2 regions of the Kitasatospora sp. NPDC087271 genome follow, and region 1 is predicted to be linked to the other one. Evidence: riboswitches for the same ligand, from Rfam matches in the RefSeq annotation. Region 1 holds a riboswitch; the other holds the start of a gene.
What was found. Region 1 has a riboswitch for thiamine pyrophosphate ahead of thiC (phosphomethylpyrimidine synthase ThiC). Riboswitches for the same ligand answer to the same signal wherever they lie in the genome.

Region 1 (4,745 bases):
GTGAAGCTGTTCCGGTTGGACGAACTGGACGTCGAACGCGCGGCGAACGACGGCGCGTACCTGCGCTTCCTGCGCGAACCGCGGATGTCCGCCGGGCTCTACGCGCTCTCCCCCGGCGACACCGACCCGCAGACCGCGCACGACCAGGACGAGATCTACCAGGTGATCAGCGGTCGCGCCGAACTGACCGTCGGCGCCGAGACCGCCACGGTCGGGCGCGGCACCGTCGTCTACGTCCCGGCCGGCACCCCGCACCGCTTCCACCACGTCACCGAGGAGCTGCGGGTCCTGGTGGTGTTCTCCCCGCCCGAGGGCTGACCGCCCGCGGACCGACCGTCTAGGGTCCTGGGCATGAGCAAGAGCCTGACGGAAGAACTCTGGGCGGCCATCGAGCCGGTGTACGCCGAGATCCTCGCCCACCCCTTCATCGGTGGCCTCACCGACGGCACCCTGCCGCGTGCGGCCTTCCGCCACTTCGTCGTCCAGGACTCGCACTACCTGCGCGACTACGCCCGCGCGCTCGCCGTCTGCGCCGCCAAGGCGCCCGGCGAGGAGGACGTGCGGGCCTTCGCGGACGACGCGGTCGGCGCGCTGGCCGCGGAACAGGGCATGCACGCCGAGTTCCTGACCGCCTTCGGCGGCAGCGCCGAGCAGGCCGCCGCCGAACCGGTGCTGCCCACCACCCGGGCCTACACCAGCTACCTGCTGGCCACCGTCTACGGCGGCTCCTTCGCCGAGGCCGTCGGCGCGGTGCTGCCCTGCTACTGGATCTACGCCCGGGTCGGCGAGGCGCTGCTCGCCCAGGGCTCCCCAGACCCGCTGTACGCCAAGTGGATCGCCACCTACGGCGACGAGGCGTTCCAGTCCGTCGTCCGCCGGGTGCTGGCGCTCACCGACCGCCTCGGCGAGGAGATCTCCCCGGCCGAACGGCGCCGGGTCGTCGAGCACTTCACGACCACCTCGCGCTACGAGTGGATGTTCTGGGACGCCGCCTGGCGCGGCGAGCGCTGGCCGGTCTGACCGCTGGTCGCAGGGGGTGCGGGGCCCTTGTCGGGGGTCGTCCCCGAGGCCCGCACCCGGGTCTCCCCGGGGCCCCGGGTCGGGGTGATCTAGGGGTTCTCTCCGGGCCGACGGGCCTCGTTCCGGCACTCGTGTCCCCGTACGATCGAAGTACCGAAAGCAAGCGGGATGCGGCACCGGACGGCAGCCGACCCCACGGGGAGAGAAGGAACGGTCATGGCTGAGCTCTGGAAGTCGCTGCCCTCCTGGGTGCGGAACATCGTCATCCCGGTGCTGGTCCTGGTGCTGCTCTGGAACATCGTGGGATTCGTCTTCGGCGTCGTCGGCGCCCTGCTGAGCATCATGATCAAGGTGCTGGTCGTCGCCGGCATCGCCGCCGCCGTGGTGGTCCTGGTGAAGAAGGCCGCCAAGGGCTGAGCAACCGTCGAAGGCCCGGCCCCCCCGGACGGGGGGCCGGGCCTTCGACGTTCCTGGCGCGGGGTCCGGCCGGCCGGAGGCGTGCTGGACCTGCGGCGATCGGCTCGCTACGGTGTTGGGCGTCATGTGCAGGCAACACCGCCTGCCGACGCGGGAGCTCGGAGCACCGGGCTGAGAGGGCGCTGACCGGGACGTCGACGGACGGACCGACGGCTGCGTCGACCGCAGGAACCTGACCGGGTAATGCCGGCGTAGGGAGTATGAGGTCAGATGACCACGTTCGAAGCACAGCCGCAGCCTGCCCGCAGCACCGGGAACAGCGGCACCGGGAACAGCGGCACCGAGGCCGCCACCGCCACCGTCACCAGCGCCGGCACCGGCTACCCCACCCCGGCCTGGCGCAAGGCCTACCGCGAAGGCTCCCGGCCCGACCTGCGGGTCCCGTACCGCGAGGTGCAGCTCACCAACGGCAGGACCGTCCCGCTGTACGACACCTCCGGCCCGTACACCGACCAGGCCTACGAACCCGACGTGCGGCGCGGCCTGCCCGCCCTGCGCGACGCCTGGATCCGCCAGCGCGGCGACGTCGAGGAGTACGACGGCCGCGAGGCGCGCCCCGAGGACGACGGGATCAAGCACACCTCGCCGCGCGGCGGAAACCTGCGCAACCTGGACGCCGTCTTCCCGGGCCGCCCGCGTCGCCCGCTGCGCGGCCGCGGCGGTGCCGCCGTCACCCAACTCGCCTACGCCAAGCGGGGCGTGGTCACCCCCGAGATGGAGTTCGTGGCGCTGCGCGAGGGCCTCGCCCCCGAGTACGTGCGGGCCGAGGTGGCCCGCGGCCGGGCCGTCATCCCGGTCAACGTGAACCACCCCGAGGTGGAGCCGGCGATCATCGGCACCAACTTCCTGGTGAAGATCAACGCCAACATCGGCAACTCCGCCGTCACCTCCTCGATCGAGGAGGAGGTGGAGAAGATGACCTGGGCCACCCGTTGGGGCGCCGACACCGTCATGGACCTCTCCACCGGCCGCAACATCCACACCACCCGCGAGTGGATCCTGCGCAACTCCCCCGTGCCGATCGGCACCGTGCCGCTCTACCAGGCCCTGGAGAAGGTCGACGGCAAGGCCGAGGAGCTGAGCTGGGAGGTGTACCGGGACACCGTCATCGAGCAGTGCGAGCAGGGCGTCGACTACATGACCGTCCACGCCGGCGTCCTGCTCCGGTACGTCCCGCTGACCGCCCGCCGCAAGACCGGCATCGTCTCGCGCGGCGGCTCGATCATGGCCGCCTGGTGCCTGGCGCACCACCAGGAGAACTTCCTCTACACCAACTTCGAGGAGCTCTGCGACATCCTCGCGCGCTACGACGTCACCTTCTCGCTCGGCGACGGCCTGCGCCCCGGCTCCATCGCGGACGCCAACGACGAGGCGCAGTTCGCCGAACTGCAGACCCTCGGCGAACTCGGCCGGATCGCCCGCGAGCGCGACGTCCAGGTGATGATCGAGGGCCCGGGCCACGTCCCGATGCACAAGATCAAGGAGAACATGGATCTCCAGAAGGAGATCTGCGACGAGGCGCCGTTCTACACCCTCGGCCCGCTCACCACCGACGTCGCCCCCGGCTACGACCACATCACCTCGGGCATCGGCGCCGCGATGATCGCCTGGTGGGGCACCGCGATGCTCTGCTACGTCACGCCCAAGGAGCACCTGGGTCTGCCCAACCGCGACGACGTCAAGACCGGCGTGATCACCTACAAGATCGCCGCCCACGCCGCCGACCTCGCCAAGGGCCACCCCGGCGCCCAGGACTGGGACGACGCCCTCTCCGACGCCCGCTTCGAGTTCCGCTGGGAGGACCAGTTCAACCTGGCCCTCGACCCGGAGACCGCCCGCGCCTTCCACGACGAGACCCTCCCCGCCGAACCCGCCAAGACGGCCCACTTCTGCTCCATGTGCGGCCCGAAGTTCTGCTCGATGAAGATCAGCAAAAGCATCAATGAGAAGTTCGGCAACGGTGCGGCCTCGCCCGAGTACGACGAGGAAGCCGTCGAGGGCATGAAGGCCATGTCCGAGGAGTTCAAGGCCCAGGGCAACAAGGTCTACCTCCCGCTGGCCGACTGACGAAGGTCTGACGATGGCGCTGTCCCTTGACACCGAAGAGGCTGTCCTGGGGCAGCGTCTCCTCATCAGCCGGTAGCGTGGTGCTGGGCCATACCCCAGGAGGACAGATGAACCCTGAGCACCTCGCCCTGATCGAGGAGTTCCGCAGGTCCGCCCCGGCGAACTTCAAGATCGAGTTCTCTGGTGACATCGTCATCATGCAGGCGTCGCCCTCGGCCATCCACGAGCGGAACCTCTCCGTTGTCCGCCGACAGTTCGAGGCCCGTGCTCCGGCTGGATACCTCTCCACGGGAAACATGGACCTGACCTCTCCTCAGGTGTCGAAGCTGCGAAACCCAGACCTCACGTATCTCCCCGAAGACGCCATGACGACCACGGAGAACAGGGTTCCGGCCGAGCTGGCTCTCATCGCAGTCGAGATCGTCTCGCCGTCGAACCCGGAGAACGACTGGGTCGGCAAGCTCCGTGACTACCCGCTGATGCAGATCCCGCTCTACCTTTTGGTGGACGCCGCGCAGAAGACCGTCACGCTCTTCAGGGAGCCCGAGGCCGGTCGCTATCGGATGAGGGAAGACGCCGATTTCGGGGAGGTCATCCACATCCCCGAGCCGTTCGGCTTCACCCTCGACACCACGGTTCTGCTCCCGTACTGACGGTCTCGTCCGGTCCGGGCGGTGCGCCAGTGTGGTTGGCCAGCGTGAATGTGCTGGTTCTGGGTTGAAGCTCTGCTCGATGAAGATCAGCCAGAAGATCCGCGCCGAGCACGGTGACGGGTCCAGTGCCGTGGAGACCGAGTTCGACGCCGAGGCGCTGGCCGGGATGGCGGAGAAGTCCGCCGAGTTCGCCGCCCAGGGCAACCGGGTCTACCTCCCGCTGGCCGAATGACGTCCAGCTGCACCTCGCTGCCGCCCCGGTGAGCTTCGACGCTTGCCGGGGCGGCACCGTGTCTGCGCACGGAAGGCGGACGGCAACACACTTGTCCGGACTTCGGACGCGGGCACATCCGGCGTACTACGCTGAGCGCCGTTCCAGTCACCCTCGGTGAGGAGCTGGTATGCCGTACTCGCCGCTGCTGATCAAGCCCATGAAAGAGGCGTGATCCGGTCGGATGGAGTTCTGCATTTTGCAGCTAGTGGCGCTAGAGTGCAGATATGACGGCACTCACCATCCGAGATGTCCCG
Region 2 (8,428 bases), on a different contig from region 1:
CGCCGGGCGAGCTCGGCTGCGGCGGCCTGCGGGTCGTCGGCGGCCGTGATGGCACGGACCACGACGATCCGGCGGGCGCCGGCGGCCAGCACCTCGTCGAGGTTGCCGAGGTCGATGCCGCCGATGGCGAACCACGGCCGGTCGGTGCTCTGCTTCGCCGCGTACGAGACCAGGCCGAGGCCCGGCGCCGGGCGGCCCGGCTTGGTCGGGGTCGGCCAGACCGGGCCCGTGCAGAAGTAGTCCACGCCGGGCTCGGCGAGCGCCGCGTCCACCTCGGACTCGGCGTGGCAGGACCGGCCGATCAGCACCTCGTCACCGAGGATCGCCCGGGCGGCCGGCACCGGCAGGTCGTCCTGCCCGAGGTGCAGCACGTCCGGCCGGGCCGCGTGCGCGACGTCGGCGCGGTCGTTGACGGCCAGCAGCTTGCCGTGGCGGCGGCAGGCGTCCGCGAAGACCTCCAGGGCCGCCAGCTCCTGCTTGGCCTCCAGGCCCTTGTCCCGGAGCTGGACGATGTCCACCCCGCCCGCCAGCGCCGCGTCCAGGAACTGGGCGAGGTCGCCCTGCTCCCGGCGGGCGTCGGTGCACAGGTACAGCCGGGCGTCGGCCAGCCGCCGGCGCGGTGCGTCCGCCGCCATCAGATCAGCATCGCCTGGGCGCGCCGCTTGACCTCGGTGCCGCGGTTCTCCTGCAGCGCCTGGATCGGGCTGCCGGGCAGCGACGGGTCCTCGGTGAAGAGCCACTCCAGGATCTCCACGTCGTTGTACCCGCAGTCGCGCAGCACGGTCAGGGTGCCGGACAGGTGCTTGACCAGCCCCTGGCCGTCGATGAACGCCGCAGGGACCTGCAGCGACTTGTTGGGGCCCCGCCGGACGGCGATCAGCCCGCCGCTGCGGACCAGGTCGCGCACCTCGGTGACGCGCACCCCCCACTGCTCCGAGATGTCGGGCAGGTACATCCACTCGGAAACCAGGGCTTCAATCTTGCTTTCAATCTCACTCACGCCACCAGACTGCCACCTCCACAGCCCCCCGCGCACCAGCCGCTACCCCGCGACCGCCGACTTCAGCGGCACCGAGGGGTCCGCCGCGCGGGCCCGGTCCAGCGCGGTGCCGCGCTCGATCAGCCGGCGGCCCTGGGTGAGGTCGCGCGGCCGGTCGACGGCCAGCAGCGCGCTCGGCACCCCGTCGCGCAGCCAGAGCGCCGTCCAGGAGGCGTCCTGCGGGCCGCCGCGCCACAGCAGTTCGTCGCCCTCGGCGTGCCGCCCGGCGTACTGGACCATCCGCCCGAACTGCTCCGACCAGAAGTACGGCACCGGGTCGTACGGCGGCGCGTCCGCGCCGAGGACGGCGGCCGCCACGGCCTCGCCGGACTGCAACGCGTGGTCCCAGTGCTGGACGGCCAGCCGGGCGCCGGAACGGGCGGACGGGTAGCTGACGCAGTCCCCGGCCGCGAAGACGCCGGGCAGGCCGGTGCGCAGCCGCCCGTCCACCAGGACGGCGCCGGTGCCGTCCAGCTCGACGCCGGAACCGGCCAGCCAGCCCGTCGCGGGCCGGGCGCCGACGCCGACCACGACCTCGTCGGCGGGCAGGTGCGAGCCGTCCGCCAGCAGCACCGCGCCCTCCTCGACGGCGGCCACGCCGACCCCGCAGCGCAGGTCGACACCGGCCTCGGCGTACCAGGCGGCCATCGCCGAACCGACCTCGGCCGGCAGCGCGCCGGGGACGGGCGCCGGGCCCGCCTCGACCACCGTCACCTCGCAGCCGGCCGCGCGGGCGGCGGTGGACACCTCGGCGCCGATCCAGCCCGCGCCGACCAGCACCAGCCGCAGGCCGGGCCGCAGCAGGGCGCGCAGCGCCAGCGCGTCGTCCAGGGTGTGCAGCAGGTGCGCGCGCTCGGCGCCGGGCAGGGCGCGCGGGGTGGCGCCGGTGGCGATCACCAGGGCGTCGTAGGGGAGGTCGCCGGCGTCGGTGTGCAGCACGCCGGGGGCGAGGCCGGTGGCGCGGCGGCCGGTGAGCAGTTCGATGCCCAGGTGCGGGTAGTCGATGTCCAGGGTGGTGGCGTCGGCCTTGCCGAGCAGCACGTCCTTGGAGAGCGGCGGCCGGTCGTACGGCGCGTGCGGCTCCTCCCCGACCAGCGTGATCCGCCCCCGCCAGCCACCCTGCCGCAGCTTCAGGGCGCACTGCGCCCCGGCCAGCCCGGCCCCGACGACGACCACCTGATCCGTTCCGTTCAGCTCTGCCACGCCCGTCACTGTACTCAGCGCCCTGCCGGGGCCACCGGCCCGTCCACCCCGCGTACGGGCCTTCGGCCGGGCCCGCCCCCGGCGTTATGGTGGGGGCACCATCACGGGAGCCCGGCGTACCGGGCTGAGAGGCGGGCTGGCACGGCCCGCGACCGTCCGAACCTGATCCGGGTCATTCCGGCGAAGGGAGAAGAGCAGCCTTGTCACGCTTGCCCGAGGAAACCCACGCCGACGTGCTGGTGATCGGCGGGGGCGTCATCGGCCTCGCCGTCGCCTGGCGCGCCGCGCGGCGCGGGCTGGGGAACATCGTCGTGGTCGACCCCTCCCCCGGCGGCGGGGCGGCCGGGGTCGCGGCCGGGATGCTCGCCCCGGTCACCGAGCTGCAGTACGGCGAGGAGCCGCTGCTGCGCCTCGGCATGGCCTCCAACCAGCGGTACGGGGACTTCGCCGCCGAGCTCACCGAGGCGAGCGGCGGCCTGGACACCGGGTACCGCCGGTGCGGCACGATCGCCGTCGCGCTGGACTCCGACGACCGCGAGGAACTGCGCGAGTTGCACGCCTTCCACCAGCGGCTCGGCCTGGACTCGGCCTGGCTGACCGGCCGGGAGGCCCGCAGGCTGGAGCCGATGCTCGCCCCCGGCGTGCGCGGCGGCCTGCACGTCGCGGACGACCACCAGGTGGATCCCCGCCGGCTGCTGACCGCCCTGGTGGCCGCCTGCGAGCTCGCCGGGGTCGTGCTCCACCGGGCCGAGGCCGTCGGGCTGCTGGTCGAGGACGGCCGCGCGGTCGGCGCCCGGCTCGGCACCGGCGAGACCCGGAGGGCCGACCAGGTGGTGCTCGCGGCCGGCCCGCACAGCCACCGGCTGCCCGGGCTGCCGGAGGGCGTGCTGCCGGCCGTCCGCCCGGTGAAGGGGCAGATCCTGCGGCTGCGGATCCCCGAGGCGTACCGGCCGTTCCTGTCCCGCAACGTCCGCGCGGTGGTGCGCGGACAGCACCTGTACCTGGTGCCCCGGGAGAACGGCGAGCTGGTGATCGGCGCGACCACCGAGGAGCAGGGCTACGACACCACGGTCACCGCCGGCGGGGTGTACGAACTGCTGCGCGACGCCCACGAGTTGGTGCCGGGCATCACCGAACTCCTGCTGCTGGAGACCTCGGCCGGGCTGCGTCCCGGCTCGCCGGACAACGCCCCGCTGCTGGGCCCGACCGCGCTGCCCGGGCTGGTCGCCGCCACCGGCCACTACCGCAACGGCGTGCTGCTCACCCCGGTGACCGCCGACCTGCTCGCCGAGTACCTGGCGACCGGCGAACTCCCCGAGCTTGCACAGCCGTTCACACCCACCCGGTTCTCCCCCGACCGCTCCACCACGAAGGCCTCCGCATGACCGAGATCGCACCACCCCAGACCACACCGGCCCAGATCACACCGGCCCAGACCACGCCGGCCGAGATCGGGCTGACCGTCAACGGCGAGCCCCGCCGGGTGTCCGCCACGACCACCCTCGCGGAGGTGGTGGCCACCCTCAGCGCCGCCCACAGCGGCGTCGCCGCCGCCCTCAACGAGGCCGTGGTGCCGCGCAGTTCGTGGCCGGCCACGGAACTGTCGGCGGGCGACCGGATCGAGATCCTCACCGCCGTCCAGGGAGGCTGACATGGCTGACGACCTGCTGACCATCGCCGGGGAGTCCTTCGGCTCCCGGCTGATCATGGGCACCGGCGGCGCACCCAGCCTGGAGATCCTGGAACGGGCGCTGCTGGCCTCCGGCACCGAGCTGACCACCGTGGCGATGCGCCGGGTCGACGCCGGCACCCAGGGCTCCGTCCTGGACGTGCTGACCCGCAACGGCATCCGGGTGCTGCCCAACACGGCGGGCTGCTTCACCGCCGGGGAGGCCGTGCTGACCGCCCGGCTGGCCCGCGAGGCGCTCGGCACCGACTGGGTGAAGCTGGAGGTGATCGCCGACGAGCGGACCCTCCTGCCGGACCCGATCGAGCTGCTGGACGCCGCCGAGACCCTGGTCGACGACGGCTTCACGGTGCTGCCGTACACCAACGACGACCCGGTGCTGGCCCGCAAGCTGGAGGACGTCGGCTGCGCGGCGATCATGCCGCTGGGCTCGCCGATCGGCTCCGGCCTGGGCATCCGCAACCCGCACAACTTCCAGCTGATCGTGGAGGACGCGGGCGTCCCGGTGATCCTGGACGCGGGCGCCGGCACCGCCTCGGACGTCGCGCTGGCGATGGAGCTGGGCTGCGCGGCGGTGATGCTCGCCTCCGCGGTGACCAGGGCGCAGGACCCGGTGCTGATGGCCGAGGCGATGCGGCACGCCGCCGAGGCGGGCCGGTTCGCCCACCGGGCCGGCCGCATCCCGCGCCGGTTCCACGCCGAGGCCTCCTCGGCGATGGCCGGCCGGGCGGAGCTGGACACCCGCGAGCACCCGGCGTTCTGACGCCCTGGCGCCCGGCACCCACCCGCGTGTGCCGTGTCACAAACCGGGCACAGCCGGGCCCGGAGGCGATGTCCTCCGGGTCCGGCTGCCGCCTGCGGCCCTAGACTCTCCGGGTGGACATGGCACTGCACGACCCCCTGATCGGTACCCTGCTCGACGGCCGGTACCGGGTCGAGCAGCGCATCGCGACCGGCGGGATGTCCACCGTCTACAAGGGCACCGACACCCGGCTGGACCGGGTCGTCGCCCTCAAGGTGATGCACCCCGCGCTGGCCGGGGACGACGGCTTCACCGCCCGGTTCATCCGCGAGGCCAAGGCCGTCGCCCGGCTCTCCCACCCGAACGTGGTGAACGTCTTCGACCAGGGCGCGGACGGCGCCAACGTCTTCCTCGCCATGGAGTACGTGCCCGGCCGCACCCTGCGGGACCTGCTGCGCGACCGCGGCGCACTGTCCGTGCGGGCCGCGCTGGACGTGCTGGAGCCGGTGCTGGCCGCCCTCGGCGCCGCCCACCGGGCCGGGCTGGTGCACCGGGACGTCAAGCCGGAGAACGTGCTGATCACCGAGGACGGGCTGGTCAAGGTCGCCGACTTCGGCCTGGTCCGGGTCCTCGGCACCGCCGACGGCGCGCCCACCTCGACCAGCACCGCGACCGGCGGCACGGTCCTCGGCACCGTCTCCTACCTGGCCCCCGAGCAGATCCTCCCGGACGCCCCCACCGACCAGCGGGTCGACGTCTACGCGGCCGGCATCCTGCTCTACGAGATGCTCACCGGCCGCCGCCCGCACACCGGCGACAACCCCGTCCAGGTGATGTACAAGCACCTGCACGAGGACGTCCCCGCCCCCTCGCTGATCGCCCCGGCCGTCGGCCCCGGGCTGGACGCCATAGTGGCCGGCGCCTGCGCCCGGACGGCCGAGGCCCGCCCGTACGACGCGGTCGAACTGCTCGCCGCCCTCCAGCGGATCCGCCGCACGCTCACCCCGGCCGAGCTGGACGCCGAGCCGCCGGCCTCCACCCGGCCCAGCCCGCGCTACCCGACCAGCGAGCCGACCTCGGTGATCCAGCAGCCGGCGGGGCCCGCCGCCGGGGCGCCGGAGCCCACCAGCGTGCTGGACGTGCCGGCGGAGCTGCTGGACCAGCTGCTGGTCGAGCCGCGCCCGTACGACGAGCCGACCCCGGTGCGCGGGCGCCGGCCCGGCCTGCTGCGCCGCCTCCCCCGCAAGCCGCTGATCTGGGTCGCCGCGCTGACCGCCCTGGTGCTGGCGGTCGGCGGTGCGACGTACGGGCTGTCCGAAGGTCTGTACGGGCCGGTGCCCGGCGTGCTCGGCAAGGACCGGGCCGAGGCGCAGCGGATCCTGGACAAGGACGGCATGCACGGCCGCTTCGTCGAGGTGTTCAGCGAGAGCGTCCCGGCCGGGCAGGTGATCGCCACCGACCCCGGAGTGGGCGCGCGGACCCGCAAGAGCGACACCGTGACGGTGACCGTCTCCAGGGGCCCCAAGCGGATCGCGGTGCCGGACCTGGCCGGGAAGACCGCCGACCAGGCCGCCGACGCGCTGACCGCGGCCCAGCTGACCAGGGGCGGCGTGACCGGGACGTACGACGACACCGTGCCGGAGGGCGTGGTGATCAGCAGTTCGCCGGCGGCCGGGCAGCTGCTCCAGGAGAACACCGCGGTCTCGCTGGTGGTCAGCAAGGGCATGGTGCCCGTCCCGGACGTCACCGGGATGAGCAAGGACGACGCGGCGAAGGCGCTCCAGGCGGCCGGCTTCACGATGCAGACCAGCGGGGTCAACCTGTTCGGCACCGGCAAGGTGTCCAGTCAGTCCCCGGCGGCCGGCGAGCGGCGCCCGCAGCACACCGCGGTGACGGTCAACTTCCCCTTCTTCTAAGGGGATTCCTCCGAACGTCGGCCCGCCCTCAGCGCAGCGGGCCGTCGCCCGGCTCCTCCTGGTGGGAGTAGCGCTGCTCGCGCCACGGGTCGGCGAGGTTGTGGTAGCCGCGCTCCTCCCAGAAGCCCCGGCGGTCGGCCCGCATGTACTCCACCGCGCGGACCCACTTGGGGCCCTTCCAGGCGTACAGCCCGGGGACGATCAGCCGGACGGGGAAACCGTGCTCGGCGGTCAGCGGCTCGCCGTTGCGGTGGGTGGCGAAGATCGTCCGCGGGTCGGCGAAGTCGGCCAGCCGCAGGTTGGCGCTGTAGCCGTACTCGGCCCAGACCATCACGTGGGTGACGCCGGGCGCGGGGGGCTCCAGGTCGAGGAGGGCGGCGGCCGGCACGCCCGACCACTCGTTGCCGAGCAGCGTGAACTTGGTGACGCAGTGCAGGTCGGCGACGACGGTGGTGCGCGGCAGGGCGTGGAAGGCCTCGAAGTCCCAGCTGTGCTTCTCCGCCGAGGCGGTGGCGCCGAACACCTGGAGGTCCCAGGTCAGCGGCTTGAAGCGGGGTACGGGCCCGTAGTGCAGGGCGGGCCAGCCGCGCTGCACGCGCTGCCCCGGGGGGAGCCTCGGGTCAGACGGCGGAAACGGTTCTTGTTCGGACTGACCCATGACTCCATGGTGACAGACGGCGGCCGACGCGCCGTGCGCGCCCCTTCGCGCGACCACACGCCCCGCCCCCAAGAACCGGTGACCGAGCCCGTATCGGCTCAAATCGGATATTCCAAAACATGTCCTAGTGAGTGTGAACTTACTGGAATTTTCTCCCATTTCGATGCCAGGATGCGCAGCGCAGGAGTCACAACAGGCCGTAGCGCAGGGAGGCACCAGCCATGCAGGGCGACCCAGAGGTCATCGAGTTCCTCAACGAGCAGCTCACCGCGGAGCTCACCGCGATCAACCAGTACTTCCTGCACGCCAAGATGCAGGAGAACTTCGGCTGGACGAAGCTCGCCAAGTACACCCGGCACGAGTCCTTCGACGAGATGAAGCACGCCGAGACCCTCACCGACCGGATCCTCTTCCTGGACGGGCTGCCGAACTACCAGCGGCTGTTCCACGTCCGGATCGGCCAGACGGTCAAGGAGATGTTCGAGGCGGACCGCCAGATCGAGGTCGAGGCGATCGACCGGCTGAAGCGCGGGATCGTGGTGATGCGCGCCAAGAACGACGTCACCTCGGCGAACATCTTCGAGGACATCCTGGCCGACGAGGAGCACCACATCGACTACCTCGACACCCAGCTGGAACTCCTGGAGAAGCTCGGCGAAGCCCTCTACCTCGCCCAGGTGATCGAGCAGCCGGACTCCTGAGCCCTCAGGCCGCGCGCAGCGGGGCGACCGGGGTCGGGGCGGCCTGAGTCACGGTGGCCGCCGGCGCGGACGCGGCCTGGTCCTGCGGGTCGGCCAGGCCGAGCTTCGCGGCGAGGCGGGCGGTCGGGCAGGGCCGGGCGCCGTGCTCGCCGAGCAGGGCCTGGATCCGGCGGACGCAGGATCCGCAGTCGGTGCCGGCCTTGCAGCCCCGGGCGATCTGGCGCGGGGTGCCGGCCCCGGCGTCGATCGCCTTCTTCACCTGGTCCTCGGTGACCGCATGGCACATGCACACGTACATCGCGGACTCTCCAGGGTGGTGCGGCGCCGACTGGCGGAACGATCTTGACTAAGGCTTGCCTTACTTCACTAAGCCTCACCTTACCCGGCGATCCGGGCACGAAAAAGCCCCTCCGGGCTCGGGGACCCCGAATCCGGAGGGGCTTTCGTCACATTCGTTCACCGGTGACCCGCCGGCGGCGGCT

Region 2: it holds a riboswitch for thiamine pyrophosphate, as region 1 does, so the genes downstream of both, thiO (glycine oxidase ThiO) here and thiC (phosphomethylpyrimidine synthase ThiC) in region 1, are expected to answer to the same signal.

The regions. Positions count from the first base shown of each region.
Region 1 is NZ_JBIUYQ010000002.1:635,418-640,162, forward strand. It holds gene ACIO9K_RS05945 (cupin domain-containing protein) at 1-318, shown strand; gene tenA (thiaminase II) at 352-1,020, shown strand; gene ACIO9K_RS05955 (DUF5326 family protein) at 1,237-1,437, shown strand; TPP riboswitch at 1,578-1,712, shown strand; gene thiC (phosphomethylpyrimidine synthase ThiC) at 1,708-3,564, shown strand; gene ACIO9K_RS05965 (Uma2 family endonuclease) at 3,672-4,217, shown strand; partial or broken gene ACIO9K_RS05970 (phosphomethylpyrimidine synthase ThiC) at 4,267-4,449, shown strand; gene ACIO9K_RS05975 (FitA-like ribbon-helix-helix domain-containing protein) at 4,716-4,745, shown strand, end outside.
Region 2 is NZ_JBIUYQ010000016.1:150,919-159,346, forward strand. It holds gene thiE (thiamine phosphate synthase) at 1-635, opposite strand, end outside; gene ACIO9K_RS25455 (Rv2175c family DNA-binding protein) at 635-1,000, opposite strand; gene ACIO9K_RS25460 (FAD-dependent oxidoreductase) at 1,043-2,251, opposite strand; TPP riboswitch at 2,336-2,448, shown strand; gene thiO (glycine oxidase ThiO) at 2,452-3,627, shown strand; gene thiS (sulfur carrier protein ThiS) at 3,624-3,893, shown strand; gene ACIO9K_RS25475 (thiazole synthase) at 3,895-4,692, shown strand; gene pknB (Stk1 family PASTA domain-containing Ser/Thr kinase) at 4,812-6,587, shown strand; gene ACIO9K_RS25485 (molybdopterin-dependent oxidoreductase) at 6,616-7,245, opposite strand; gene bfr (bacterioferritin) at 7,467-7,946, shown strand; gene ACIO9K_RS25495 ((2Fe-2S)-binding protein) at 7,951-8,244, opposite strand.